One region of the Flindersiella endophytica genome, then DNA from elsewhere that is predicted to be linked to it. Evidence: riboswitches for the same ligand, from Rfam matches in the RefSeq annotation. Region 1 holds a riboswitch; each other region holds the start of a gene.

Region 1 (9,802 bases):
CCACCTCGCGCTCGCGTTCGGTCAGGTGCGCGAGGTCGGGCAGGTGCCCCGGATCCTTCGCCCGGCTGGCGAACTCCGCGATCAGCCGCCGGGTCACTCCAGGAGACAGCAACGCGTCGCCACCCGCGACCGCCCGGACGCCGCGCAGCAGCTCGACCGGCTCGGTGTCCTTCACCAGGAAGCCGCTCGCACCGATCCGCAGCGCCTCGAAGACGTACTCGTCGAGCTCGAACGTCGTCAGGATCACCACCCGAACGCCGGCGAGCTTCGGGTTGGCGACGATCTGCTTGGTGGCTTCCAACCCGTCCAGGTCGGGCATGCGGATGTCCATCAGGACGACGTCCGGCTCCAGCCGGGTGACCAGCGTCACCGCTTCGGTGCCGTCGTTGGCCTCTCCGACCACCTCGATGTCGGGCTCGGCGGCCAGCAGTGCGCTGAACCCGGCCCGGACCAGCGCCTGGTCATCGGCGAGTACGACCCGGATCATCTAATCCTCCAAGGGAATCTCGGCCCGCACCCGGAAGCCGCCGCCCGGTGCCTGCCCAACCGTCAGCTCGCCGGAAAGCGCGCTGACCCGCTCTCGCATGCCCTTCAATCCGCTACCACCGTTGGCGATCGCGTCCAGGTCGGCACCCTGGCCCGCATCGGAGACCTCTACCGTAAACAAGTCCGGTGTGAACCTGAGCCGCACCGTCGCACCGGACGCGCCGGAGTGCTTCAGCACGTTCGTCAGTGCTTCCTGGATGATCCGGTAGGCCGCGACGTCCACGCCCGGCGGCAGCGGCACTCGTTCGCCCTCGGACCGCACCCGGACGTCGAGTCCCGCGAGCTTCGTACGTTCGACCAGCTCGTCCAGCCGCGCGAGTCCGGGTGTGGGGTGCCGTGGCTCGCCATGGTCGACCTGCCGCAGCACGCCGAGCACCGAACGCAGCTCGACCAGCGCTTCCTTGCTGGCGCCCTTGATCGCGGTCAGCGCCGTCCGCGCCTGCTCCGGCTGCTTGTCCATCAGATGCAGCGCGACGCCGGCCTGCACGTTGATCAGCGAGATGTTGTGGGCCACGACGTCGTGCAGCTCGCGGGCGATCCGCAGGCGTTCCTCGGAGACCTTTCCGAGATCCTCGGCCTCCTTGCGGCGACGGTTCTCACGTACCCAGTCGTCGCGAACCCGCAGCACCTCCGCCGCGATCAGGATCACCAGCGCCCAGCCGCCCACGATCAGCACGTCGGTCGACGCCGGCGCGTCCCTGGTTCCGAGCAGCCACCCGAACAGCCAGTGCCCGCCGACCAGGAAGATCATGGCCGACCAGGCGGCCAGCCGGTACCGCTGCCGGATCGTCTCGAACGCCGCCACGATCGGGGGGATGATGATGAAGCCGTACGGATAGGTCAGCAACAGGTAGACCAGCGCGACGCCGGCCGTCCAGAACATGACCGGCACCGGCCAGCGCCGGCGCAACACGAGCCCGGCCGGCGCGAGGATCAGCAGCGCGATCCCGAGCGCGTCGATGGGCGCCCGGTCCGGCTGCCGGCCGGATGCGCCGACAGCCGCCAGCACGCCGACCACGGCCAGCACGAGGGCCAGCTTCCACGCCGGCTCCCAGCTCAGGAACTTCTGCCACATCGCTCTCACGTCTGGCAGATTAGGCGAGCGACGGCGGCCACCGCATCGGCTGTGGGTGTACTCCTCGGCTACGTCGCGGAGAGTACGGCCTGCTCGAGCCCTTTCAGCAGCTCTTCCGGCGGCACCGATCCAGGCTCCCGACCCTCCCTCGCCAGCTGGTTGGCGAGTTGCCGGGCGTACTCGTTGGCCGGTGCCGGCACGCCGTGCAGCCGGCCGAGCAGCACGATCTCGCCGTTGAGGTAGTCGGCCTCGATCGAGCCCGTGCCGCGCGCCAGGCTCTGCCACGACGAGCTGCCCGACCGCTTGCTGCCGTTGCTGCTCGGCGGGATCTGCAGAATGTCGCCCCGCCTGGCCCGGTCCTCCTCGACGGACGTGAACGCGATCCCGGCGGCGCTCAGCACCGCCTCGCCCTCGGCGCGAAGCTGCGTACGGGCGTCGCCGTAGTTGCCCCGGCCGGCCGCGGCGTCGAGCGCGTTGGAGAGGTTCATCAGCAGCTTGTTGTACTTCCACCGCATGATGTCCGGCCGCGGCTCGGACACGCAGCGCGCACTCTCGAACGCTGTTGCGATCTCCCGCGCGGTGTCGTCGACGCCCTCGGGGTAGCGGCCGATGTCGAGGATCGCGGCCACCGGAGCCGCACTGCCCTCCACCACACCCGGCTCGAGGTGGGTGGCGGGGAACATCACGCAGACGCCGTAGACGTTCTCGAACATGCGAAGCGCCATCCGCTCGTTGGCGACGGCGTTCTGCACGCAGACGATCGGAGTCGCCGGATCGGCGACGGCGGCCAGCTCGCGCAGTGCGGCCTCGGTATCCATGCTCTTCATCGCGAGCAGGACGACGTCATCCTGGCCGAGCCCGTCGATCTCGCGCGGGCTCGCGACCGCAGGGATCCGTAGCGTGCGCTCGCCGTCTGGCATCACCAGCCGCAAGCCGCCTGCCCGGATCGCGGCGAGGTGAGCGCCACGCGCGATCAAGACGACGTCGTGCCCGGCCTCGTGGAGCAGGCCGCCGAGAACGCCACCGATCGCGCCGGCGCCGTAGACGATGAAACGTTTGCCAGAAGTCTTAGCCACGGCGTTCGAGGCTAGCCGCCCACGGTGAGGATCCGCACCTTTCCGAGGGAGCCGGACGCGGGCAGGTCCTCGGCCAAGAGCGGACGGTCACCGATGAGCTCGCGAAGGTCGCGCTCGGCCGGCTGGTCGTGGCCGCGCTCGAACAGGACGAAGGTCAGCCCGGCGATCGACCGGCGCTGCTCGGCGCGCGCGAAGCTCGTCGTCCCGCAACCGGAGTACCAGCCGATCTCCGGTTGATAGCTCGTCACCACGACACAGGGCCGGCGCAGGTGTTCCGCGACTGCGACGAGCGAGCGCCGGTCGCCGGTTACGGCGGCGAGCGCATGGTCCCGGACGTGGAGGTAGGCGAACGGCAGCTGAGCCAGTGCCACCACTGTGACGGCGGCCAGCGCTACCCGAGAACGGCCGGCGATCGCGTCGGCGCCGAGCAGGATCAGGGCGATCACCGAGAAGTACACGAATCGCGGTTCGCCGTGTCCGACCAGGCCGAGCAGCACGATGCCCAACACCGCGGACAGGCCGAGGAACGCCTTCCAGCGTTCGTGCCGCCCGGCGATCGCCGCGATCAGCCCGATCGCCATCAGCACCGCGCCCAGCACGCCAGCCAGGCCGGAAGGGAAGTTCGTGACGTAGAAGACCAGCCCGTCGCCGAAATAGACCTGGTTGGCGGACGCGCCGGCGTCCGCGAGCAGGCCCCACGGCCTGCCGGTCAGCCAGGTCGCGTAGGCGAAGTGCGGTACCAGTCCGGCGACGAACACGCCGGTAGCCAGCACAAGCCGCCGCTTGTCAGCGAGCCAGACCTTGGGACCCCACACCACCAGCGCGGCGAGAGCGATCGCGAGCAAGCCGGCCGTCGCGCCATACCGCAGGTAGAACGTCGCGAGCGCGACGACTGCCAGCGCGATCAGCCGGCGGCGGATCACCAGATAGGCGCAGGCGAACAGGAGCCCGGCCGCGCCGATGTCGCTCAGGAACTCGGGCACGCGGCGGAGGAACGGTGCCGCCGTCAGCACAACCAGGACGACAGCGGACGCGCGCCAGTACGTTGTCAACCGTGCCGCGACGACGTAGGTGATCGCGAGCGTCAGCAGAACGAGCAGCAGGCCCACCGCTCGGAGGGCTCCGACGCTGTCATGGATCGTGAGCGCCACCGCACCGAGGGCGGGTACGCCCGGCGCACGGCGTGGATCCCACTGTGCGGCCGGCAGATCGGTCAGCCAGGACCGTGCCTTGGCGGCGTAGACCGACTCGTCGTGTCCGAGAAACGGCTCAGCCCCCTGCAGTCCGTACCAGAGCAGGAACGCCATGCCGAGCAGGGCAAGCAACGGAAGTACACGGCGGTAAGGCACGCCGGACAGCATGGCGGCTCCCGGTGAACAGGTGGTGGCTACGGCTCCACGTGCACGCGGCGGTCGATGCCGGTGCCGTAGTCCGGGTCGCGGCCGGGGACGTGGATCTCGTGGCTGGTCGCCGTCGCGCGATAGAGCCCGAACTCCGTGTCACTGCTCAGCTCCTCCGGCCGGTACGCCCGGGCACCCCCTGGCTTGAGGTTGGCGAACGCCTCCGCACATGCATCTGGAAGCTCGTCGTCCGGCACGATCTCCGCAGTCGCGCCGACGTAGACCGCGCGCCCTTCGCCCACCGGCGCCGTCGAGTTGAAGATCACGAGCGCGATCGCGGGACGCTCGGCGACGTTCACCGAGTGGTGCGCGGCCGGCGAGGAGATCCAGTAGAACCTGCGGTAGTCGCCGTGGGTGAAGTACACCGGAGAGACGCGTGGCTGGTTGTCCGGATCGATGGTGCCGAGCGTCATGTAGAAGTTGCCGTCGATGACCTGCCGGGCCCGCTCGTTCAGTTCCTCGGAAATCGAATCGTCCATATTCCGGAATGCCTTCTCAATCTGTGAGATACGGATTGTACGAGCCTGACGGTCGTGTCCTATCGTGGTTCGCGGTCATGAGCGCCAGCGTCAAGCCCCGGCTTGCTGGCCGGCAACCCTCCTCCGCGGTGGGGTGCTCCGGGTGAGGACCAGGCCGACGTCCACACCGGCGCCGGCAAGCGCGGAGAAGGGGATCTTCACCATGACGGCCTTGGATGTACGTGCCGAGGAGTGTACGGCCGAACGGTTCCTCCAGCTGGTGGAAAACCACGACACGACGGCTGAGCCGACCGGCCCGGACCAGCCGCTGCTGCCGATCGTCGGAGCCGACACGCTCGTTCCGCTCGTGACCGGCGAGCGCCGGACCTACGCCAACCTCGACTACGCGGCCAGCGCGCCTTGCCTGCAACAGGTTTCCGACCACGTGCAGGAGGTGCTGCCGTACTACGCGAGCGTGCACCGCGGCGCCGGCTACAACTCGCAGGTCAGCACTGCCCTGTACGAAGGCGCCCGCGAGGTCGTCGCGGACTTCCTGGACGCGCGTGAGGACGACGTGGTCGTGTTCACCCGCAACACCACCGACTCGCTGAACCTGCTCGCGGGCTGCGTACCCGGCGACGTCCTGTACCTCGACATCGAGCACCACGCGAACCTGCTGCCCTGGCAGCGCCACGGCTCGCAGCGCTGTGTGCTGGCCAGCACGACCCAGCAGGGCACGCTGGTGGCCTTGCGGGCCGAACTGGTCGCCCGCCCACCCGCGCTGGTGGCGATCACCGGCGCCTCGAACGTTACCGGCGAGGTGCTGCCGATCCGCGAGATCGCCAGGCTGGCGCACTCGTTCGGCGCCCGCGTGGTGCTGGACGCCGCCCAACTCGCGCCGCACCGCCGGATCTCGATCCGCGACCTCGACGTCGACTACGTGGCGTTCTCCGGGCACAAGCTGTACGCCCCGCTGGGCAGCGGTGTGCTCGTCGGCCGGCGCGACTGGCTGGACGAGGCGCCCGCGTACCTCGCCGGTGGTGGGGCTGTGCGCGAGGTTCGGCCTCCGAACGACTCTGTGCGGACCACGTGGGCGGCGGCACCGCAGCGGCACGAGGGCGGCACACCGAACGTGCTGGGCGCCGCGGCGCTGGCGCGGGCCTGTCAGGCGCTGGCCGCGCTGCCCGAGCGAGCGCTCGAGGAGCACGAGGCGGCGCTGCGGTCACGGCTGGTCGACGGGCTGAGCTCGATCGAGGGTGTCCAACTGCACCAGATCTGGCGCGACAGCCCGGACGCGATCGGTGTGGTGGCGTTCGGCGTCGACGGGTACGCGCCCGGCCAGGTCGCGGCATACCTCTCGGCCGAGCACGGCGTCGGCGTCCGCGACGGCAAGTTCTGCGCGCACCCGCTGCTGTCCAGGCTCGGGCTGCGCGAAGGTGCCGTGCGGGCGAGCTTCGGCGTCGGGTCGACGGTCTCGGATGTGGACCGCATCGTCACAGGCGTGCGGGAGCTGGTGAGCCACGGTCCGGCGTGGACGTACGCGATCGTCGACGGCCGCTGGTCGCCGTCGCCGGATCCGCGGCCGCGGCCGGAGTGGCTGGCTCCTGGCGCCGCGTCTCCCGCGGCGGGCAGCTCCCCTTGCGAGGCGGCGGGCTGATGCCTGTCCTCCAGGAGTTCTGGATCGGTCGCCGCGGCGACCAGTTCGACGAGCGGTGTATCCCCACCGCCGGCTGATCGGCTGAGCGTTTTCTCCAGGTCGTGAGCCGGCGGTGCCAGGCGTTAATTCCTATCAAACCGCTCGAATTTATGGAGTAATCGTGAAGACAGTCGACCTCGTCCAGCGGCTCGCAGCCGACCTCGACCTCTGGCAACCGCTCATCCAGTACGGGCACGGCGAGGAGCGGTGGTACCACCAACTCGACGTCGACCCGAGGCACGACGTCTGGCTGATCAGCTGGCTGCCCGGCCAGGGCACCGGCCTGCACGACCACGGCGAGGCGCAGGGCGCGTTCGCCGTCGTCCAGGGCGCTCTGACCGAGACGACCGTCCACCGCCGGCGCTCGTCCGAGCACGTCGATCTCGTCCGGCGGCGATTCACGGCTGGTAAGCGGCGCGCGTTCGGGTACGACCACATCCACGACGTCGCCAACCTCGGGCTGGAACCCGCGGTCAGCATCCACGCGTACGCTCCCGAGCTCACGGCGATGACGAAGTACGAACTTGATGGGCAGGTGTTGCGAGTGCTGTCGTCGGAACGAGCTGGAGTGAACTGGTGAACAGCTCGAACAAGTCCCGCACGATCGACGAGTTGCTGGACCTCGCACGCGGCCGGCTGCGGCGGCTGAGCCCACGGCAGGCGTGGGAGGCCTGGCACAACGACGGTGGTGTCCTCGTCGACACCCGGCCTGCCGCGCAACGGGCAGAAGAGGGTGAGGTGCCGGGCGCGTTGCTGGTCGAGCGCAACCATCTCGAGTGGCGCTTCGACCCGAAGTCGGACGCGCGCCTGCCCGAGGCCGTCGACCACGACGTGCAGGTGATCGTGCTGTGCTCGGAGGGCTACGCCTCCAGCCTGGCGGCGGCATCGCTCCAGGACCTCGGCCTGCACCAGGCGACCGATGTGGTCGGCGGGTTCCGGGCCTGGCACGCCGACGGCCTGCCGTCGACGAAGTAGCTCGGGCGGCCGACCTGCTGCTCGTCGACCTTTTGAGCAGGTCGGCGTCCGCCACCAACTCCGGAGGGTTCTGGGTTGACTGCGTGGCGCACTCGGCTGGGACAGGACATCGACCTGGCCGGATTGGGCAAGTGAGGTTAGCCTTAACTTGGTCGTACGCCAGCAACGGAGCCGGTGTGCGACCCCTTTGTGGCACCAGCCGAAGGACCCTCCAGATGACCTCACCCGCCGGGGTGCGCACGCCGTCGCCCGACGCGGTGGACGGTGTACCCCAGGACCTCGGCACCGGCAGGCGTCGGCCGCCGGGTCCGGCGTACCGCGTGTTCGGTCCCCGGCGCGGGCTCGGCCTCGTCCTGTGTCTCGTCGTCCTCGGCTTCCTGGTCCTGCTCAGCCTCGCCGTCGGTTCCAAGCAGATCCCGCTGCACACGGTGCTCGACGCGCTGTTCCACTACAACCCGGACGCGCACGACCACATCGTCGTCCACGAGTTGCGGATCCCGCGCACGTTGCTCGGCATCGGTGTCGGGATCGCGCTCGGGGTCGCGGGCGCGCTGATGCAGGCGCTCACCCGTAACCCGCTGGCCGATCCGGGCCTGCTCGGCGTCAACGCCGGCGCCGCCGCAGCGGTCGTCGTCGCGATCGCGTACCTCGGGATCAGCAGCCTCACGGGCTACGTCTGGTTCGCGTTCGCCGGTGCCGCGCTGGCCTCCGGAGCGGTCTACCTCCTGGGCTCCCGCGGCCGCAGCGGCGCCGCACCGGTGAGGCTCGCGCTGGCCGGCATGGCGATCGGCGCCGCGCTGACCGCGTTCGTCTCCGGCATCACACTGACCAACACCGACGTCTTCGACCAGTACCGCTTCTGGGCGGTTGGTTCCCTGGCTGGGCGCGACGCCGATGTTCTGCTCCAGGTACTGCCCTTCCTGTGCATCGGCGTCGTGCTCGCACTTTTTCTCGCCCCCGCACTGAACGCGATCGCGCTCGGCGACGACACCGGGCGCGCGCTCGGTGTGCGGATCGGCGAAGCACGGGCGGTGGGCGCACTTGTCATCACGTTGCTGTGCGGCGCCGCGACGGCGGCCGTCGGCCCGGTCGGCTTCGTCGGGCTCACCGTGCCGCATGTCGCGCGCGCGATCACCGGACCTGACCAGCGGTGGGTGCTGCCGTACTCCCTCGTGCTCTCGCCCATCCTCCTGGTCGGCTCCGACATCGTGGGACGCGTCGTGGCCCGGCCCGGCGAACTGGAGGTCGGCATCGTGACCGCTCTGGTCGGTGCGCCGTTCTTCATCGCGTTCGTCCGGCGGAAGCGGATCGCCGCGCTATGACCATGACATCTTCCGGGACGACTCCCAGGCCCACGGCCAAGCTGACCGAACGCGTCCTGCGCACGCCAGGCGAGCGCATCTCGCTGCGCTACAACACCCGCGCGCTGATCGTCTGCTTCGTGATCCTGCTGGCCGCGCTCGCGGTCGGCGTGGTGAGCGTGAGCACCGGCGACTTCCCGATCCCGATCCCCGAAGTGCTGAAAACCCTGGTGGGGCAGGGCGATCAGGCGTCCGGCTTCATCATCCTGACACTCCGGCTGCCGCGGGTGCTGACCGCGTTGCTGGTCGGCCTGGCGCTCGGCGCGTCCGGCGCGATCTTCCAGAGCCTTACGCGCAACCCGCTCGGCAGCCCCGACGTCGTGGGCTTCACGACGGGAGCCGCGACCGGCGCTGTCGTCGCGCTGCTGGTGTTCCAGCTCAGCTCCAGTGCGGTCGCTCTCGCGGCGATCGGCGGCGGGCTGCTGACGGCACTGGCCGTCTACCTGATGGCGTACCGGAAAGGCGTGCAGGGCTACCGGCTGATCCTGGTCGGCATCGGCGTGAGCGCGGTGCTGGTCTCGATCAACTCCTACCTCCTCACCCGTGCCGAGGTCAACGACGCGCAGAGCGCCGCGGTCTGGCTCACCGGCAGCCTGAACGGCCGCGGCTGGGAACACGTCAGGCCGGTCGCGCTGGCACTGCTCGTCCTGGTGCCGATCACGCTGGCGCTGACCCGGCGGATGTCGATGCTCGAGATGGGTGACGACGCGGCCGGCGCGCTCGGCGTCTCGACCGAACGTTCGCGGCTGGCGCTCGTCGTCGCGGCGGTCGCGCTGTCGGCGGTGGCGACGGCCAGCGCTGGACCGATCGGGTTCGTGGCGCTGGCGGCACCGCAACTGGCCAAGCGGCTGACTCGGCGCCCCGGCATCGGGATCGTGTCGTCGGCGCTGATGGGCGCCTTCGTGCTCGCGCTGGCCGACTTCTGTGCCCAGCGGGTTTTCCCGGCGACCCAGCTGCCGGTCGGTGTGATGACCGGAGCTGTCGGCGGCTTGTATCTGGTCTGGCTACTGGCCAGGGAGTGGAGGGCTGGACGGTGACCACGACCAACGGAACGGGCTCGGCGCGGCTGCGTGCCGAGCAGACGACGCTGGCTTACGACGGTCGCGTCGTCTGCGAGGGACTGGACGTCGAGATCGCCGACGGTTCGTTCACGGTGGTGATCGGGCCGAACGCGTGCGGCAAGTCGACCTTGCTGCGCGGCCTGGCCCGGATGCT
Region 2 (9,802 bases), 320 kb from region 1:
GTCGGTGTTCCTCGCCAGGGAGTTCTGCGTCGAGGTGGTCGCGGCCGACCTTTGGGTGCCGCCCGAGGAGGCGAACGCGGTGTTCGCCGAGGCCAGCGTCTCCGACCGGGTTCAAGCCGTACGGGCGGAGGCGCACGCGCTCCCGTTCGAGCCCGAGTCGTTCGACGCGGTCGTGAGCATCGACTCCTACGAGTACTTCGGAACGGCCGACGGCTACCTGCCGTACCTCACGGGCTTCCTGCGTCCCGGCGGGCAACTCGGGATCGCGACGCCAGGGATGACGAAGGAGATCCGCGAGCTGGGCTACATCCCGGAGCACATCAAGGCCCTCGTCGGCTGGGAGGCGATCGCCTGGCACACCGCCGAATGGTGGCGGTTCCACTGGGAGATCACCGAACTGGTCACCGTGACCTCGGCCCGGCTACAGGCCCACGGCTGGGACGACTGGCTGCTGTGGGCCTGCGCCGGAGCCCACCAGCCGACGATCGCGATGCTCGAAGCCGACCAGGGCGAATACCTCTCGTTCGCGATCCTGGCTGCTCGGAAGTCTGCGTAGGAATGGCTCTGCCGACGGGCTTTCCTCGGCCATCCGGCCACGCTAGGACGCCCAGTACCGCCAGTACTCGCCGTCGATCATCTTTCCGACGCGGCGGCGAGCAATTGTCGAATCCTGTGGATCGGATGACGTTTTGGCGAGGGCAGCGATGATGGGTGGCTCTGGCCGAGTGCTGTGGGCCAATCGGCGCGGATCGTGGGTCGTCCCCTTGTGGTAGCGGGCGGGCGACCGAATTGAGCCCGGGCAGCGGCGATCGGATCGCGGTCCATGCGACGCGGTGTGCTTGGTCAGCCCATCACGCGGGTGAGCATGTCGACCAACAGCCTGCGCTCCTCGTCGGACAACAGGCCGAACACGTCGTTTTGGACGCCGGACACCGCGGTGTCCAATGCGACCATCCGCCTCCGTCCGGCCGCCGTCAATGTGATGAGGTTCCGCCGGCGGTCGTCCGGGTCTGGCGCGCGCTGGATGTGCCCTTGCTCGGCGAGCTCGGCGAGCATCGCGTGCATGTCGCTCTGGTCGATGCCGCAGCGCTGGCCGATCCGTGCCTGGCTCTGCGGCCCGAACTCCTCGAGTGCGGCGAGGATCGCGAAGTGGTAGGCGTGTGCGCCGACAGCCGTCATCGCCTCCGCGATGAGCCGGTGTGTGCGCGCCGACGTCTTGCTGATCAGCCAGCTCGGCTTGCCGCGCAGCCGGGCCGGCGCTTCCTGCGCCTCCACCTCCATGACGGCAGTCTAGCCAATCCCTTGGCTCGTCCCACGATTCGCGCTACCCTTGGTCCGTCCAAGATTGGTTCATCCAAGGAATTGGGGTAGACGATGCCGCTCACCCAGCAGGAAGCCCGAGACCTCAGCACCCGCATCCAGCAGCACGCGACCGCGATCGGTGCCCGGCTGTCGGTCGCGATTGCCGACGAAGGCGGCCACCTCCGCCTCATGGACCGCATGGACGGCGCACCGCCGCTGTCCGCGCGCGTCGCCCCGGAGAAAGCGACGAGCATCGCCTTGCTGGGTCGCCACGGTGCCGACCTCATCAAGCTCCAGCAAACCTGGCCGGCCCTCTTTGCCCAGCTCTCCCAGATCGCCGGGACGCCAATCGTCGCAGGCGCCGGCGCCCGCGTGATCCGACGCGGCGACGCCGTCATCGGGGCCGTCGCCGTCAGCGGCAGCACGCCCCAGCAGGACGACGAGTGCGTCGATTTCGCACTCGGCCTCGCCCCGAGAGCTGCAGCACGTCCCGAAGCGGGATGACATCACCAATCGCATGCCATCCGCACGATGACCGGCCTCATATCGCTCACGGTGGGGCTTGTCCTCACGGCCCTGGGGTCCTCGCGACCAGCACCTTTGCTCGCGTGTCTGCGGGAAGACTTCACCTAACGCGCCCCAGAACCCCAGCGCCCCGTCGCCGACGGCCAGCACAGGCCCGACCATGCCCCGCCGACAGCAGTCCCGCAGCAGATCGCCCACGACTCGGTTGACTCCCGGTAGCCATCGGCCAGCGCGACCAGTTCCTTGCGGCCATCAGCACGCACACCGATCATCACCAGCAGGCACAGCTTCCGTTCACCGGCGTCCGGGTCGGTGCGCTTGTCGTTGACCCGCGGCGCGGTCACCGCGATTACCCCGGCCGACGTGAGTACCTCGCGGGGCTGGTGGTAGCCGTTGCGCACGACCAGGCGGTGGCCGTGCTCGTCCCGCTCGTCAGCGAACGCGGCGATATAGGCGTCGACCTCGGCCCGGCAGGACTTCGGCCAGTATCCGGCGGGCGCCCTCACCGACGATCTGGTCGATCAACGATGACTCGCCCGCGATCGGCCGGTCGTTGTCACCGGATGCGGGGTGCCCGCGCGTATCGAGGACGACTGCTCATCACTGCTTCCCGTACGCATGCGCAGAGGAAGCTTCCTCAAGCTCAACAGAAATGACGAAAGGGCGGCTCCCGGAGAACCAGGAGCCGCCCTTCGTCGTGAAGGGGAGGACTTAGAAGTCCATGCCGCCACCGTCGGGCATGCCGCCGCCCGCCGGTGCCTTCTCCTTCTCGGGCTTGTCCACGATGACCGCTTCGGTCGTCAGGAACAGGGCCGCGATGGAAGCGGCGTTCTGGAGCGCGGAACGCACGACCTTCGTGGGGTCGGGCACGCCCGCCGCCAGCATGTCGACGTACTCGCCGGTCGCGGCGTTGAGGCCGTGACCCGCGGGCAGGTTGCGCACCTTCTCCACCACGACGCCGCCCTCGAGACCGGCGTTGGCGGCGATCTGCTTCAGCGGCGCCTCCAGACCGACCTTGATGATGTTGGCGCCGGTCGCCTCGTCGCCGGACAGGTCCAGCTTCTCGAACGCGGTCGTGCTGGCCTGCAGCAGAGCGACGCCACCACCGGCGACGATGCCCTCCTCGACGGCAGCCTTGGCCGCGCGCACGGCGTCCTCGATGCGGTGCTTGCGCTCCTTCAGCTCGACCTCGGTGGCCGCGCCGACCTTGATCACCGCGACGCCGCCGGCCAGCTTGGCCAGCCGCTCCTGCAGCTTCTCGCGGTCGTAGTCGGAGTCGCTCTTGTCGATCTCGGTGCGGATCTGGTTGGTCCGCCCCGCGATCTCGTCAGCGTCACCGGAGCCGTCGACGATGGTCGTCTCATCCTTGGTCACGACGACCCGGCGGGCGCTGCCCAGCAGGTCGAGCGTGGCGTTCTCGAGCTTGAGGCCGACGTCCTCGGAGATCACCTGGCCACCGGTCAGGATGGCGATGTCGCCGAGCATGGCCTTACGGCGGTCGCCGAAGCCGGGCGCCTTCACCGCGACGGACTTGAACGTGCCGCGGATCTTGTTGACGATCAGCGTCGCCAGCGCCTCACCCTCGACGTCCTCGGCGATGATCAGCAGCGGCTTGCCCGACTGCATGACCTTCTCCAGGACCGGCAGCAGGTCCTTGACCGCCGAGATCTTGCTGTTGACCACGAGGATGTAGGGGTCGTCGAGGACGGCCTCCATCTGCTCGGAGTCGGTGACGAAGTAAGGAGCGATGTAACCTTTGTCGAAGCGCATGCCCTCGGTGAGCTCGAGCTCGAGACCGAAGGTGTTGCTCTCCTCGACGGTGATGACGCCTTCCTTGCCAACCTTGTCCATCGCCTCGGCGATGATCTCGCCGACGCTGGTGTCGCCGCCCGCGGAGATCTCGGCGACCGAGGCGATCTGCTCCTTGGTCTCGACATCCTTGGCGGCCAGAGCCAGCTGCTCGGACACGGCGGCGACCGCCGCCTCGATGCCGCGCTTCAGGCTCATCGGGTTGGCGCCGGCGGCAACGTTACGCAGACCCTCGCGCACCAGTGCCTGGGCGAGAACGGTCGCGGTGGTCGTGCCGTCACCGGCCACGTCATCGGTCTTGGTGGCAACTTCCTTGACGAGCGCGGCCCCGGTCTTCTCCCACGGGTCCTCGAGCTCGATCTCCTTCGCAATGGAAACGCCGTCGTTGGTGATCGTCGGCGCGCCCCACTTTTTCTCGAGGACGACGTTGCGGCCCTTCGGACCGAGCGTCACCTTCACGGCGTCGGCGAGGGCGTTCATGCCCCGCTCGAGACCGCGCCGGGCGTCCTCGTCGAACGCAATGATCTTGGGCATCTAGCTAGATCCTCCCAATCGGGTGGATTTGGTGTGGCCGGCTCGACGCCCGCGACGGACGGCGCCCACTCCTTCGAGCGCCTCGTCGAACCAACCGGAACGGTTGTCACTCGCGACCTTCGAGTGCTAACACGTGTTTAGCACTCGACCGGTGAGAGTGCAAGCCGAAAGCCACCCCTGAGGCGTCGCGCCGCACATACGACGAGGGTCCGGATGGCCTGGGAACCATCCGGACCCTCGTTCGGCCCGTAGTCCAACTAGCGGGATACCGCTTTCTCGCGGTCAATCACGCGGGACGGACGTTGTGTGCCTCGAGGCCCTTCGGCCCCTCGACCACGTCGAACTCGACGGCCTGGCCGTCGTTGAGCGACTTGTATCCGTCCATCACGATCTTCGACCAGTGGCAGAACACATCGTTGCCACCCTCGACGGCGATGAACCCGTAGCCCTTCTCGGCGTTGAACCACTTCACAGTGCCCTGCGTCATGACCTCTCCTCAAGGCCGATCGGGTGTCAGACCCGCTCCCTTTCAGCGGGTCCGGGTCGTGCTTCTGCCGCACCCGTCCCCAAGGGGAGGTGTTGCGATCACCCGCGCGGTCGTCGCCCCCCGTGGTCGAACGGCACCGCGCGGTCATGCCGACCGCCCCCGACCTTAACTGTTTTGGATGCTTCTGTGGAGGGGTTGCCATGATCATTTCGTCCGAGTACGGACCGAGTGGCCTGGGTTGATTACCGTACGTGCGCGAACGTGCGAGGTGTTCAGCCCGCAGTAGTCGAGTTGTGTTTTCGCGGCTCCAAGCCCAATGCCACAAGGCCATACGCGTCGGTAACTCACTGCGAACAGTTCAGATGCTGAAATGCCTGTAACCCCGTCGAAACCGATCTATAACGCCGAGGCGCCGAACGGTTCGAGCCAGTCGTACGACACCGTTTCAGTGCCTGCTCCAGCACCCGTACACCACTGCGTCGGCGCGGTCGTCCGCAGCCAGTCGACGGGCTCCAGGCCGCCCGCGTCGCCGCCGGAGAGCGCGAGCCGGACCGCGGCACGCAGGTCGGCGTCGACCTCCGGCGTACGTGAAGCCGGGTCGACCGAGACGAACAACGCCGTGCCCGAGCGCGCCACCAGGTCGAGGAACTGCCGGTTCTTGGCCCACGGCGTCTGCGGCGTGCACGGCACACAGTCGGCGTCCACAGCGAAGAACGAGCCGTGCTGCGCCAGCCGGAACGCCAGCGTGTTGACGCCCATCCGCCGCGTGCGCTCCCACTCGCGGCCGGAGGTGTCGTCACCGGTGCGCTGCACCTCGACCAGCCCTGCCGCCAGGTGCCCGACGGTGTTGCAGCCGATCACCACCGCGGATCCCGCCGCCGAGCGGATCGTGCGGTAGAGGCCGAGCAGGATCTCCGCGTTGGTCAGGCTCCGATCGGCGTACGACCAGCCGGGCTCGGTCATCGCGAGACCCATGTCCGGGCCCCAGCGCGCGAACATGTCGTAGGTCGAGAAGTCGTGCTTGACCAGCTCGAAGCCCCAGCCCACCAGGCGGGAGACGTCCTGGCCGATCGTCTCGAGGTTGCCGGCGAGCGTGAGATCCAGGGGCTTCTCGCGGACGCTGCACGGTCCGGAGCGCAGCCGCGCCGGGTCGTCGACGAACGAGAGCGCCGCCGGCCGCATCCAGATGCCCGGCCGCGCGCCGCGCTCGGCGACCGCGGCGGCGAGACCCGGCAGATCGTCGAACAGCCCCGGCACGCCCTGCGTCCACGGGCCGCCCGGGCACACGCCGCCCTCGCTCCAGCCGGCGTCGACCACGCAGTACGGCCGGACGGCATGCCCGTCGGCGTACTCCACGATCGTGTCGGCGTCGCGGATCACCTGCTCGGGACCGAAGTCGACACCGTAGGCGTAGTACCAGTTGTTGCACCCGACCACGGGATCGCCGACCGGCAAGGGATCGGAGCACATGGCGGCGTTCAGCGCGCGCTGTGTGTCGTACGGATGCTCGCCGTCGACGCTCACGACCGTCGCGGCGGCGAGCGTCCGGTCGCCCAGCAGGACGGGCGATCCGCCGTTTCGTACGTCCAGCCACAAGGAGAACCCGGCCTCGTCGACCGTCCACGCGCAGAACGTCGACGGCCGTACCCGCACGCCCACGCCGCGGGTCGAGCCGGCCGCCGCGTCGTGCACGAGAAAGCTCCACGGCAGCACGCGTTCCGGCTGTACGTGCCGCCACTGCAGGTCGCCGTACGAACGTTCCCAGGCGTCGCCCAGGATCAGCGCACCCTCCGGCGGCGGAGCCGACCAGCGCAGGACGACCCGCGACAACGGGCCGGAGGACGCGAGCGCGATCTCCAGCCCGGAATCGCCCGCGGACAAGGCGATCTCGGTCGCACCGGCTGTGAAACGGTCGCCATCCCGCCGGGCAGCGCGCAGCACATCACCGGCGTCCTCGACCACGAACGCCGCGTCGGGAAACCGCACTCAGCCGCCCGCGACCGCGGGGATCACCGAGACCTGCGTGCCGTCGGGCGTCGGCGTCTCCAGGCCGGACGCGAACCGCACGTCCTCCTCACCGACGTAGACGTTGACGAATCGGCGCAGCTTGCCGGCGTCGTCGAGTACGCGTGCCCGGATGCCCGGGTGCTCCTTCTCCAGCGATTCGAGCACCTCGGCCAGCGTTACACCCTCGGCGGTCACCTCGGAGGCACCGCCGGTGTAGGTGCGCAGGATCGTCGGGATCCGGACCTGGACGCTCATGCCAAACCTGCCTTCGTGAACTCTTCGTACGTCGGACGAATGGTGGCCGTGGGGCCGACCGAGCCGGAGATCGCGTCGAGCGTCTTCAACCCGTCGCCGGAGTTGATGATCACGGTCTCGGCCTCCGGGTCGAGCTGCCCGGTCTCGACCAGCTTCTTCAGCGTCGCGACGGTAACACCGCCGGCGGTCTCGCCGAAGATGCCTTCGGTCCTGGCCAGCAGCTGGATGCCCTCGACCACCTCGGCGTCGCTGACGTCCTCGACCGTGCCACCGGTGCGGCGGCAGACGTCGAGGACGTAGGGCCCGTCGGCCGGGTTGCCGATCGCCAGCGACTTCGCGACCGTGTCGGGCTTCACCGGAGCCACGACGTCGTGGCCCGCGCGGAACGCCTGCGCGACCGGCGAGCAGCCCGTGGCCTGCGCGCCGAAAATCTTGTACGGAGTCTCGTCGATCAGGCCGAGCTCGCTGAGCTCCCGCAGGCCCTTGTCGATCTTCACCAGCTGGGCGCCGGACGCGATCGGGACGACGACCTGCTGCGGCGCGCGCCAGCCGAGCTGCTCGGCGATCTCGTAGCCGAGCGTCTTGGAGCCCTCGGCGTAGTAGGGCCGCACGTTGACGTTGACGAACGCCCAGGACTCTTCCTCACCGGCGATCTCGCTCGCGAGCCGGTTGACGTCGTCGTAGGTGCCCTCGATCGCCACGAGCGTGCCACCGTAGATCGCCGAGGCCAGCACCTTGGGCTGCTCGAGGTTGCTGGGGATCATCACGACGCTGCGGATGCCGGCGCGGGCGGCGGCCGCGGCGGTGGCGTTGGCGAGGTTGCCGGTGGACGGGCAGGCGAGCACCTGGAAGCCGAGCTCGCGGGCCGCGGTCAGCGCGACGGCGACCACGCGGTCCTTGAACGAGTGGGTGGGGTTGCCGGAGTCGTCCTTGATCCACAGCTTCGAAAGGCCGAGCTCGGCGGCCAGCCGGTCGGCCTTGACGAGCCGGGTGAAGCCGGGCTCGGTGTTCGGGAACGTCGCGACGTCGGCGGGAACGGGCAGCAAGGGCTGGTAGCGCCAGATGTTACGCGGGCCGGCCTCGATCTGCTCGCGGGTGATCTTCGGGTAGTCGTAGGCGACTTCGAGCGGACCGAAGCACTCCGTACAGGCGTAGTGCGGGCCGAGCGTCGTGGTCGCGCCGCACTCGCGGCAGCGGAGCTCGGTGGCATTGCCGAACGCGCCCTCGCGCGGGGTGAACTGGCTGGGCAGCGTCTGGCCGCCGGAAACTGTCTCGGCGTAAGTGGTTGTCATGCGAGGCCTTCCCCTCATCTCTCCCGACGGGGATCTCCCGTGACGGGCCGGAGTTGGCACCGTGCCGCCGCGGGCCTCGCAAAGACGCGAGTGACGCACGCGGGCGGCTGGCCGGTTGCCGGGGCTTCATAGGGCCGGTCCCTCTGCCCCTCTGGATGAGTTGCTTATTCAGTTGTGGGGCGCCGGTTGTGGTCCAGCACCTCAACGACATTAGCTGACGCATCTCATATGTCGTTATGCGCGCCCGGTATCCGAGACAGCGATGTCACCCACTGGTCATGGCGAGCAGCGGCTCGTGGTCGTGGCGGGCCTGTCGTAGACAATTTACAGTCGGCTCACGGTTGGCTTGCCCTCGCGTGGCGGTCCACACCAAATCCTGGATACCATCCGCGGAATGCAAGCCTCGTCGGCCGTGATGCTGCCAGTTCGGGCAGCCGGGCTCCTGGGACGCTACTGGGCGCCACTGATCTTCTGGTTCGCGCTCGGCTACATCGTGCACGACTTGGTCCTGCGCGGTTCGGCCTGGCTGTCCTACCGCAACGTCTGGCTCGGCTTCGGCGGCCTGTCGGTCAGCGTGCTGGTCATGCTGGCCGCGACCATCCTGATGTTCCAGTCGATGCGTCCCGGCCTCACGATGCTCCGGAACAAGGACGGCGAGGTGCCGAACCCCGCGGAGGCCCTCGAGCCGACCGGCCGGCGCCCGATGGTCGACGCGATCGCCGAGAGCATCCTGCCGTTCCTGGTGTTCTACGGCGCCTGGGGACTCTTCACCGAGGAAGTCCAGATGTGGGGCCGGCAGGCGGTCAACCAGGACCTCACCCAGGGCATGGACGTGATGTCCGAGCTCGGTGCGGCCACCGGCGCCCGCGCACTGATCCCACTGCTGATCGCCGTCGGGTCGTGGCTCGTCCGCGCGTTGTTCGAGACGATCTACAACCGGCGTGGCGGACGGCTGCTCGGCCTGGTGACGGCGTTCTTCGAGGCCAACTTCATGTTCTTCAGCGTGTTCACGGTCTACGCGCTGATCTCCAACTGGTTCGCCTGGCTCGCGGGACGGATGTTCTGGGCGAACGCCGAGCGGGGCATCGTCGACATGATCGCGCAACTGGTCGGGCTGGTGCCGGGACTGTCCTTGGAGAAGCTGGGACAGGCGTGGGCGTGGCTCACGCAGTGGAACGCCGAGCTCTCCGACGACTTCCTGCAGCCGCTGCTGTGGCTCACGATCGCGGGCGCCGTCTACGGCTTCGAGATGGCCCGGGACGAGCAGCTGTTCACGCGGCTCTCGCAGCGGACCGGCCGGCTGGCGGAGCTGTTCACCCGTGAGTGGCGCGACAAGTGGACACCGCTGGTCAACGGCATCCGGCTGATCTTCCGGGCAGGCCTGCTGTTCTACCTCACGTTCTGCCTGCTCTACCTGCTGACCGGCGTGCTCTCCGGCTGGATCGCGATCGGCGTGAAGTACCTCATCGGGCCGCATCCGTGGAGCTGGTGGTGGCCGTGGCTCGGGCCGGTCGACCTGCTGGAGCAGGGCATCCACGAGGTCCTGCGGATCGCGCTGCTGGCGGCGGCGTTCGGCATGGCGCTCGAGCGC
Region 3 (9,802 bases), on a different contig from region 1:
ATCGCGAAGCCGCCCGGAAGCACGACACCGGGCAGCGCGACCACGACGAGGTCGTTCTGGGCGAAGTTGTGGGCGCCGCAGACGATGCCGCGCGGCTCGCTGCCCGCACCCACGTCGACCTGGCACCAGCGGATCGTCTTGCCGTTCTTCTGTGGCTCGTCCTGGAACTCCAGCACGCGGCCGACCGTGAGCGGGCCCTCGACGTCGGCACCGGCCTCCTCGACACCCTCGACCTCGAGACCGGCCGCGATCAGCCGGTCGGCGATCTCGCGGGCGCTGACCTCGGCGGGCAGCTCGACGAACTCCCTCAGCCAGGAGATCGGGACGCGCATCAGTTCTCCATTCCGAATGCCAAGCTGAAGCGGATGTCGCCTTCGACCATGTCGCGCATGTCCTCGATGCCGTGGCGGAACATCAGCGTGCGCTCCAGGCCCATGCCGAACGCGAAGCCGGAATAGCGCTCGGGGTCGACACCGCACGCGGTGAGCACGCGTGGGTTGACCACACCGCAGCCGCCCCACTCGATCCAGCCCTCGCTGGAGCACGTACGGCAGGGGCGGTCGGGGTTGCCGACCGACTCGCCGCGGCAGACGAAGCACTGCAGGTCGAGCTCGGCCGACGGCTCGGTGAACGGGAAGTAGTACGGACGCAGGCGCGTCGAAAGGCCCTCGCCGAACATCGCCTGGGCGAAGTGGTCGAGCGTGCCCTTGAGATGGGCCATCGTGATGCCCTCGTCGACGACCAAGCCCTCGACCTGGTGGAAGACGGGCGTGTGGGTGGCGTCCAGCTCGTCGGTGCGGTAGACGCGGCCAGGGCAGACGATGTAGATCGGCGGCTTGCGCGACAGCATGGTGCGGGCCTGGCCCGGGCTGGTGTGGGTTCTGAGGACGACGCCGGCGTCGATCGGGTCGACGAAGAAGGTGTCCATCGTGGTGCGCGCGGGGTGGTCCGGCGGGATGTTGAGCGCGTCGAAGTTGAGCCACTCGGCCTCGACCTCGGGCCCTTCGACGATCTCCCAGCCCATCGCGGCGAACACGTCGCCGACCCGCTCCTGGATCGTGGTCAGCGGATGCCGCGCGCCTTGCGGCCGTACGTCCCACGGCAGCGTGACGTCGACCGCCTCCTCGACGAGGATGCGCGACTCGCGTTCCTCCTCGAGCTGGACCTGGCGCTGCTTGAGCGCCTCGGTGACCTGCTTGCGGGCAGCGCCGATCCGCATGCCGGCGTCCTTGCGCGCCTGCGGCGGCAGCGCGCCGATCTCGCGGTTGGCGAGACCGAGCGGACTGCGGTCACCGGCGTGGGCGAGGCGAGTCTCCTTGAGCTCGGCCAGGTCCTTCGCGGCGGCGATCGCGGCCAGCGCGTCGTCCCGCATCCGCTCGACTTCGCTCGCATGGAGCGGCGTGACCTCTACCGGGTCGTAGTTGCTGTTCGGGCCAGACATCGGCAGCGGGCTTTCCCCTCATCAAGTCCTACGCGTGAAGAAGGAGTGGGGTGGGTCGGGGCGGGCGAAGCCCGCCCGGGGGCTGGAGAAAACACAGTCTAGGTATTCGAGCCCGCGCGGAGCTGCCGGGGCGCCCACGCGAAGAACGCCGCCAGCGCGGCGTCCACCAGCAGTCCGGCGATCGGCCACAGCAAGGCGAGCAGGATCGCGACGACGTAACCCGCCGGGCCGATCAGGGAGCGGCGGAGCGCGGTGCGGTCCCGGCCGCGGGCGCCCGGGACGAGCAAGTGGCCGTGCCGCACCACGTAGAGCCACATGAGCGTGATCCACGTGGCGCCCGCGCCGAGCGTGATCGTGAACAGCACGACCGCGGCGGATGCGTCGGGCTCCCCGATCCGGTCGCCGGCCACCGCGGTCGGCAGCGGCAGGAACGCGATTGTGAGCAGCAGGCCGAGATTCAGGAACAGCAGGGGCCGGTCCACTCGTTCCACCAGGTGAAACAAGGCGTGGTGGTTGACCCACAGGATGCCGATCGTGATGAAGCTGATGGCGTACGCCGTGAAACCCGGCCACTCGGCGCCCAGCCATCGTCCGATCGTTTCGTCGGCGGCCGGCCGGGCCACCTCGAGAATCAGCAGGGTCGCGGCGATCGCGATCACGCCGTCACTGAAGGCTTCCAGCCGGGATGTGGGGATGGGTGGGATGGGCGGGGTGGCTCCCCGCTCCGGCTCGGTGTCCACGGCGAGCCATCAGATCACAGCCGGCGACGCTGCGCACGTTCGATCCCGCAGCTTCCGGGAACCCCCTTGGGGATGGAGGCCGCATCATGGTGACGCTGCGTACGGAACGGCTGCTGATCCGACAGTTCCGACCGGGCGACTGGGAAGCGCTGCACGAGACGATCCGGCAGTACCAGACATCGGGCCTCGCGGCCTATGACCGGCCGTGGCCGACTGCCTCCGAGGAGATCCGGAAGGTCGTCGAGTGGTTCGCGACCGGGGAGTCGTATCTCGCGGTCTGCCTGCAGGACGGCACGTTCATCGGCTTCGTATCGCTGTCACCGTCGGGGCCGGACCTGCATCTCGGGTACGTCTTCAACTTCCGCCACCACGGACAGGGGTACGCCACGGAAGCCTGCCGGGCGGCGCTGGCACACGCGTTCACGGCACTGGGTGTGGCGCAGGTCGTCACGGCTACGGCGGAGCTCAACCACGCGTCACGGAGACTGCTGACCCGGCTCGGGCTGCGCAAGACCGGCGAACAGCGAATGGCGTACCGGACCACAACCGCCGGACGCCCCATCGAGTTCACCGGCTACACCTACGTCATCACCCGAGAGGAGTGGAAGTCCCAGCCCGGTGGGGGCTCATAGGACGCAGCGACTCCGGCTCGGGCCAGACGTAACGGAGGCAGGCCGGCGCACCGTTCAGCCTGCCCGGCACGCCACCGGGCGGCGGGACCTCGCCACGTTCGACGGAGGTGCCGCCGAGGGCCTGGTAGAAGGCCTGGGCTCGGGTGTTCTGCTCGAGCACCCACAGGTAGAGCCCCGAACCCGGCACGCTGTCGGCGACCGCCGCACCGGAGCGGCGGAGCAGCTGGGCGCCGAGGCCGCGGCGCTGGTAACGGTGGCTCACGTGCAGGTTGTCGAGCAGCGCGCCCCAGGTGGGGTCCTTGCCGAAGATGGTGTGGGCGAAGCCGACCAGCTCGCCGTTCGCTTCGGCGAGCAGGGTGTGCTGGCCGTTCGGGTCGCCGCCCGCGCCGAGCCGGTCGGCCCACACCGCGAGCCGGTCGGACACGACGTCGCCGTCGAGGAAGGCGTCGGCGTACGCGCCGCGGTAGTGGCGGCGCCAGCTGTCGGCGTGCAAGGCGGCGACGGCCGGAGCGTCGGACGGGTCGGCAAGGCGGAGCACCAAGGACTCTGACATGGGCAGACGTTCCTCTCATCGTTCCTGGCGTTGGCACCGTGCCCAGGTCATTTCTGGGCCGGGTGCCGGACCGTCGACAGGCCAGGTCCCTCGGGTCGCTCTGGATGAGGTCGTTCTGGACGAACGGAGAAGAGGCTATCCGACTTCGCTGGTGCCGGCCGCTTTGCGCTGAGCGGTCGCCGAGGCGTACAGACAGACGGCGGCCGCCGTCGCGAGGTTGAGCGACTCGGCGCGGCCATAGACGGGTACGCGCACAACCTCGTCGGCCAGGGCGCGGGTCTCGGCCGGCAGCCCCCAGGCCTCGTTGCCGAAGATCCACGCCGTCGGACCGGACAGCAGCCCGCGTTCGGCCGCTTCCATCAGGTCGATCGTGCCCGCACCATCGGCCGCCAGGATCGTCAGCCCGGCCGAGCGCAGCGCGTCCACTCCGGCGGCCGCCTGGACGTCGACCGTCACCGGGAGATGGAAGAGCGAGCCGGCAGACGCTCGTACGCACTTGGGGTTGTAGACGTCGACCGAGGCGTCGGTCAGCATGACCGCCTCCGCGCCGGCCGCGTCCGCGCAGCGGATCACCGTGCCCGCGTTGCCAGGGTCGCGGACCTGCGCGAGCACGGTCACGAGCCTCGGCGAAGCCGCCAGGATCGACGAGAGAGAGGTGTCCAGAAAGTCGCAGACCGCGACGAGCCCTTGCGGCGTCACGGTCTGCGCGAGTGCGGCGAACACCTCGCCGGAGACGAGGTTGATGGGAATCTTGGCGGCCCGGGCCGAGTCGGCCAGGTCGGTGTAGCGCTCCAGCGCCGGCCGGGTCGCGAAGATCTCGCGAACGGTGCCGGGCAGTCCGAGCGCCTCACCGACGGCCTGTGGGCCTTCCGCCAAGAACCTCCGGCCCCGCGCACGAAATGCGCGCTTCGCGAGCCGCCGGGCCGCCATCACCTTGCCGGTGCGCGGATCGGTCAGCTCCAGACCCAAGAGACTTCGGCCGTAGGATTCGCCTGGCACGCGACGCCTGGCATCCGGCCTGGCTGCGTTGTCGTCGCTCACCGGAGGCCGCTCCTGGTTCCTCCTCCGCCTTGCCAGCCCGGCGCCAGCCGCCACGTGCCTAACCGGCGACTCCTACGGCCGAAGTCTCTGGTTCTCTGATGCGAAGTCAGGCCGCAGCCTCCGCCTCGGCCGGAAGGGCCTGCTTGGCCACCTCGACCAGGGCGGTGAACGCCGCGGCGTCGTTGACGGCCAGCTCGGCGAGGATCTTGCGATCGACCTCGACGCCGGCGGCCTTCAGACCCTGAATGAACCGGTTGTACGTGATGCCGTTCTGGCGAGCCGCGGCGTTGATCCGGGTGATCCACAGCCGGCGGAAGTCGCCCTTGCGGGCGCGGCGGTCACGATAGGCGTAAACGAGGGAGTGGGTGACCTGCTCCTTCGCCTTGCGGTAGAGGCGCGAACGCTGGCCGCGGTAACCCTTGGCCTTGTCGAGGACCTCGCGGCGCTTCTTGTGGGCGTTCACTGCCCGCTTCACGCGTGCCACTGGCGGACTCCTTGCTGGTGTTCGTCATGCTTCGCCGCCTGCGGAAGCATGATCAAGTTCTCGAACGGGGACGACAGCGATAGCTCTAGCGAGCGAGCAGCCTGTTGATCTTCGGGGCGTCAGCCTTGGACACCTGAGCCGGCTGACCGAGCCGACGCTTGCGCTTGGCCGCCTTGTGCTCGTTCAGGTGGCCGGTGCCCCTCTGCTTGTAGATCAGCTTGCCCTTGGCGGTCACACGAAAGCGCTTCTTCGCGCCGCTGTGGGTCTTCATCTTTGGCATCTGCTCGGGTTCCTTCTCGCCGTACCTGTTTGCGCCCAGTGGGCTTGCCTGCCCGCGTCGTTCGCGGTCCTTGCCATCTTTTGTTGTGATGCGCGCAGGGCGCGACCGGGCACGCCCAACCGCGAGGTCGGGCGCGACCCACAGCTGCAGTGCGCCTCGGCGCTGACCGCGTGTCAGCCGGCGTTGGCACCGGACGTAGCCGGTGCCTGCGCCTGCGTAGCCTGCTCGCCGTCGTCCGGTGCAGGGCTGTCCGCCACGTCGGGCGCCGAGTCGGTCGTGGCGCTCGAGCCGTTGCTCGCCGCCTCCGTCTCCGCGTCCGGTGCCGTGTGTGTGCGGTGGCCCTCGGTCCGTTCGGCACGCTCGGCCTGGCGCTCTGCTTCACGCTCGGCCGCCCGCTGTGCCTTCTCGGCCTGAACCTCTGCCTTGGCTTCGGACTTACGTTTGTGGGGCGTCAGCACCATGATCATGTTGCGGCCGTCCTGACGCGGCGCCGACTCGACGTAGCCGAGGTCGGCGACGTCTTCCGACAGCCGCTGCAGCATCCGGAAGCCCAGTTCGGGCCGGGACTGCTCGCGTCCGCGGAACATGATCGTGATCTTGACCTTGTCGCCCTGGCGAAGGAACCGTACGACGTGACCCTTCTTGGTGTCGTAGTCGTGCTGGTCGATCTTCGGCCGGAGCTTCATTTCCTTGATCTGCGTTTGGGCCTGGTTGCGTCGCGCTTCCCTGGCCTTCTGCGCAGTCTCGTACTTGAACTTGCCATAGTCCATGAGCTTGCAGACCGGCGGCCGCGCGGTGGGAGCGACCTCGACGAGATCGAGGTCTGACTCCTGAGCCAGGCGGAGCGCATCATCGATGCGCACGATGCCGACCTGTTCGCCGTTCGGTCCGACGAGCCTAACCTCGGGCACCCGGATTCGCTCGTTGACGCGAAGCTCTGTGGCGATGACGATCCTCCTGTCGATCCTTACAATGTGTTCCCCGCTCCGCGGGACTGCGGAGCACCTTTCCCGTAAGTGGGAACACGAAAAAGGCTTCCGCCGTTCCTTTGGAACCCTTGCGGAAGCCACGTACCGGCGCTCGATATTCCCGCCCGGAGGCTGGATACATCGAGCTGGCCCGCCGGCGAACCTCACGATCCGCCGCGGCCGGCCGGACCCGACGACCGTTGGTCGGTCGGTGCGGGTGGGAGGTGGTCCTCCGCTTGGGACTCGATGTCGCGCATGCGTCACCGAGTCGGCCAGCGGTCAGGATACCAGGCCCTGGTCACCGGGCGCGACTGCCCGACTAGGTTAGGGCGCTGTGCACTCTGGATCACAGGTCGGATCGGTCCGTCTGGACTCGCTCGCGCAGCAGATTCTGAATGCCCGGCCCAGGCTCGGCATGGTACGGCTGGTCTGTGTCGACGGCCCGTCCGGTGCGGGCAAGACGACGCTGGCCGGACGGCTGGCGCGGGCCGTCGGCGGCGCGCTCGGCGCGGCTCCGCTGACGATGTTCCCGATGCGGGAGGGCCCGCTCGGCGTTCAGGTCGTCCAGCTCGACGCGTTCTACGAGGGCTGGGGCGGGCTGCCTGCCGTCACCGACCGGCTCGAGGAGTGGGTGCTGGGGCCGCTACGCCGCGGGCGTTCGGGCGGGTACCGGCGCTACGACTGGCACCGCGAGGAGTACGCCGAGTGGCACGAGGTCGCCGCCCGGCCGATCGTGATCCTCGAAGGCGTGGGCGCCGCCGCCCGGCTGGTCGATGGCGAGGCCACGCTGAAGATCTGGATCGAGGCGCCGCTGGAGATCCGGTACGAACGCGGCATCACCCGCGACGGCGAGACCTACCAGCCGCACTGGGACGCCTGGGCCGCGGCCGAGCAGGTGCACTTCACCGAGAACGCGACCCGGGAACGCGCCGACCTCCTGGTCGACGGCGCGCCCGAGGTCGCCTACAACCCCGAGACCGAGATCGTGCTGCTGCCGGCCTAGCTTGGGACTTGCCTCTCACTGAACACATGTTTAGCCTGCCAGCCATGAGTTCAGTACCGCCGGACGACGCCGACCTCACCGCTCGCGCCAAGATCCGCAACGCCGCCATCGCGCACTTCACCCAGGACGGCTTCCAGCGGGCGAACCTGCGCGCCATCGCGGCGGCCGCGGGCGTCAGCGTCGGCCTGATCCCGCATCACTTCGGCAGCAAGGAAGGGCTGCGGGCCGCCTGCGACGAGTACGTCCTGGGCGTACTGACCAAGCGTGCGCATGCGGCCGGAACGCAGGAGCTGCTCGGCGAGTACCTCTCCAGCCCCGAGGAGTACCGGCTCTATGTGCAGTACCTCGCGCGAGCGATCGTGGAGGACACGCCCGCCGCCGGCACCTTCGTGAGTGCGCTGGTCGAGGACAGCGAGGCGCTCCTGCGGGCAGGAGCCTCCGACGGCACGATGCGCCCGTCGTCCGATCCGCGGGCGCTGGCCGTACTGAGCATCTTGACGAGCGTGGCGTTGCTGACCATGCCGCCGCCGTTCGCGCGGGCGCTGGGCTTCGAGCGCTTCGGGCCGGACGTGCTCCGCCGGATGACCGTGCCGACGCTGGAGCTCTTCACCCACGGCCTCTACACCGACGCCACGATGCTCCGGAACGCGGAGGCGGCTTGGCAGGCTCAGGGCGACGAGGGCTGAGGCTGCGGCTCGAGCCTGGGCTCGTCAGGCGGCGCGCTGCTCGTAGATCTGGTGGATGACGCCCTCGAGCTCCGGCTCGATGATCGCCAGGTCGGAGACGGTGTGCTGGGCCATCACCTGGGCGATCACGTCGGCGACCTGGACCTGCTCGGGATCGAAGCGGAGGTAGACCTTGCCCTCGCCGGAACGCACCTGCTCCGCCCCCGGCACGTCGATCGAGGTGGTCTCGAGGTCCTCGGCCAGCTGCACGACCAGCTCACGGTAGGGCGCGTAGCGTGCCTTCAGCGCGTCGACGTTGCCGTCGTAGAGCACCTTGCCGTGGTCGATCAGCACGATCCGGCTGCAGAGCCGCTCCACGTCGTCGAGGTCGTGGGTGGTGAGGATGACGGTCGTCTTCTCGTCCCGGTTGAGCTCGGCGACGAACGCGCGCATGCGTTCCTTCGCCACCACGTCGAGGCCGATCGTGGGCTCGTCCAGGTAGAGGATCCGCGGCTGGTAGAGCATCGCGGCGGCGAGATCGCCGCGCATCCGCTGGCCGAGCGAGAGCTGGCGTACGGGTGCGTCGAGGAACTCGTGGAGGCCGAGCAGCTCGCTGAACCGCTCGACGTTGGTGTGGTAGAGGTCACGCGGGATGTCGTAGAGCTTGCCGATCAGCTTCAGCGAGTCGTGCAGCGGGAGATCCCACCACAGCTGCGACCGCTGCCCGAACACCACACCGATCTGCCGCGCGTTGCGCTCGCGGTCCTTCCACGGGGTCATGCCGCTGACGGTCAGCTCGCCGGAGGTTGGCACCAAGATGCCCGTGAGCATCTTGATCGTGGTCGACTTGCCGGCGCCGTTTGGGCCGAGGTAGCCGACCAGCTCCCCCTCGTCGATGTCGAAGCTCACGCCGTCGACGGCACGGGTGGTGGTGTACTGCCTGGTGAGCAACGTACGTACACCGCCAAGTGGGCCGGTGAAACGCTTCGGCCGGCGGAACTCCTTGACCAGGTCTCGTACGCGAATGACCGCCACATCGGGAGCCTCCCATAAGGGCGCGATCAGAACAACTCCTGAACGTGCCCGTTGCGCGGGCTCTGGCGCGGCGAGCGCTAGGCTGGCTCGCGGACGAGCCGGGCGGGCGGTCGCGTCGGCCCACTGCTGTGGGTCGCCGAGGAAAGTCCGGACTCCGAAGGGCAAGGTGGTGGGTAACGCCCACCCGGGGCGACCCGCGGGAAAGTGCAACAGAAAGCAGACCGCCAGCGGCCTCGGACCCGCGAGGGTACGAGGTGCGGGTAAGGGTGAAACGGTGGTGTAAGAGACCACCAGCGCCCGAGGTGACTCGGGCGGCTGGGTAAACCCCACCTGGTGCAAGGCCAAGAAGAGCCGCGAGCTACGGCAACCGGCTCGCGCAGGCGTTCGAGGACTGCCCGTCCGATGCCTGCGGGTAGGCCGCTGGAGGACGCCGGCGACGGCGTCCCGAGATGGATGACCGCCGACTACAGAATCCGGCTTACAGCCCGGCTCGTCCGTCCTCCCCTGGTTGAGCAGATCGGGCGAGACGCATCCGCCCCGCTGGCAACGGGCAGCTCCGTCGGAAGCATCGACCTGGCGAAGATGTGTCCGAGTTCTGAAGCCTTCCCAGCGTCGATCCGAGCGTCCGCGTAACCGTGGGCGGCGTGTGGCGTCCGACATTGCAGGACCCGGTCGGCCGCTCTCCCCCAGGAGCGCCGGCTGGGTCTCACGCCGAGCGATACAAACGAAAATCGCTACGCTGCGCCACTGGCCATGTGGTTCCCTTCTCCTACTGGAAAACGTGATCCACCAACCAGAGAAGGAGCGCAGTAGCGATGAAGCTGGACGGCCTGTTCGAAGCCCTCGACCTCAAGAGCGCGGTCGACGAGGGATTCGTCCGAGTCCAGCGGCATCCGGAGCTGCCTCTGCTGATCTACAACTACACCGAGCACACGCAGTACGAACGTGCGTGGACATCCG

Evidence for each region. Region 1 has a riboswitch for S-adenosylmethionine ahead of ACYVF6_RS07030 (aminotransferase class V-fold PLP-dependent enzyme). Riboswitches for the same ligand answer to the same signal wherever they lie in the genome.
Region 2: it holds a riboswitch for S-adenosylmethionine, as region 1 does, so the genes downstream of both, thrC (threonine synthase) here and ACYVF6_RS07030 (aminotransferase class V-fold PLP-dependent enzyme) in region 1, are expected to answer to the same signal.
Region 3: it holds a riboswitch for S-adenosylmethionine, as region 1 does, so the genes downstream of both, ACYVF6_RS45645 (GNAT family N-acetyltransferase) here and ACYVF6_RS07030 (aminotransferase class V-fold PLP-dependent enzyme) in region 1, are expected to answer to the same signal.

What each region holds. Positions count from the first base shown of each region.
Region 1 covers NZ_BAAGYY010000009.1:357,411-367,212, forward strand. The annotation lists gene ACYVF6_RS07005 (transcriptional regulator) at 1-487, opposite strand, end outside; gene ACYVF6_RS07010 (sensor histidine kinase) at 488-1,621, opposite strand; gene ACYVF6_RS07015 (ketopantoate reductase family protein) at 1,690-2,697, opposite strand; gene ACYVF6_RS07020 (hypothetical protein) at 2,709-4,046, opposite strand; gene ACYVF6_RS07025 (pyridoxamine 5'-phosphate oxidase family protein) at 4,085-4,576, opposite strand; SAM riboswitch class IV at 4,650-4,764, shown strand; gene ACYVF6_RS07030 (aminotransferase class V-fold PLP-dependent enzyme) at 4,779-6,212, shown strand; gene ACYVF6_RS07035 (cysteine dioxygenase) at 6,373-6,831, shown strand; gene ACYVF6_RS07040 (rhodanese-like domain-containing protein) at 6,828-7,226, shown strand; gene ACYVF6_RS07045 (FecCD family ABC transporter permease) at 7,442-8,548, shown strand; gene ACYVF6_RS07050 (FecCD family ABC transporter permease) at 8,551-9,624, shown strand; gene ACYVF6_RS07055 (ABC transporter ATP-binding protein) at 9,621-9,802, shown strand, end outside.
Region 2 covers NZ_BAAGYY010000009.1:36,364-46,165, forward strand. The annotation lists gene ACYVF6_RS05480 (SAM-dependent methyltransferase) at 1-556, shown strand, start outside; gene ACYVF6_RS05485 (MarR family winged helix-turn-helix transcriptional regulator) at 844-1,281, opposite strand; gene ACYVF6_RS05490 (GlcG/HbpS family heme-binding protein) at 1,375-1,806, shown strand; partial or broken gene ACYVF6_RS05495 (transposase) at 1,894-2,370, opposite strand; gene groL (chaperonin GroEL) at 2,539-4,170, opposite strand; gene ACYVF6_RS05505 (cold-shock protein) at 4,457-4,657, opposite strand; gene ACYVF6_RS05510 (alpha-amylase family protein) at 5,054-6,643, opposite strand; gene ACYVF6_RS05515 (ubiquitin family protein) at 6,644-6,919, opposite strand; gene thrC (threonine synthase) at 6,916-8,211, opposite strand; SAM riboswitch class I at 8,223-8,373, opposite strand; gene ACYVF6_RS05525 (hypothetical protein) at 8,606-9,802, shown strand, end outside.
Region 3 covers NZ_BAAGYY010000044.1:157,240-167,041, reverse strand. The annotation lists gene pheT (phenylalanine--tRNA ligase subunit beta) at 1-332, opposite strand, end outside; gene pheS (phenylalanine--tRNA ligase subunit alpha) at 332-1,441, opposite strand; gene ACYVF6_RS45655 (TMEM175 family protein) at 1,540-2,181, opposite strand; gene ACYVF6_RS45650 (GNAT family N-acetyltransferase) at 2,268-2,813, shown strand; gene ACYVF6_RS45645 (GNAT family N-acetyltransferase) at 2,770-3,366, opposite strand; SAM riboswitch class I at 3,379-3,477, opposite strand; gene ACYVF6_RS45640 (TrmH family RNA methyltransferase) at 3,502-4,407, opposite strand; gene rplT (50S ribosomal protein L20) at 4,514-4,891, opposite strand; gene rpmI (large ribosomal subunit protein bL35) at 4,977-5,171, opposite strand; gene infC (translation initiation factor IF-3) at 5,345-6,082, opposite strand; gene ACYVF6_RS45620 (nucleoside/nucleotide kinase family protein) at 6,474-7,142, shown strand; gene ACYVF6_RS45615 (TetR/AcrR family transcriptional regulator) at 7,187-7,828, shown strand; gene ACYVF6_RS45610 (ABC transporter ATP-binding protein) at 7,853-8,842, opposite strand; RNA gene rnpB (RNase P RNA component class A) at 8,937-9,339, shown strand; gene ACYVF6_RS45600 (RNA ligase) at 9,658-9,802, shown strand, end outside.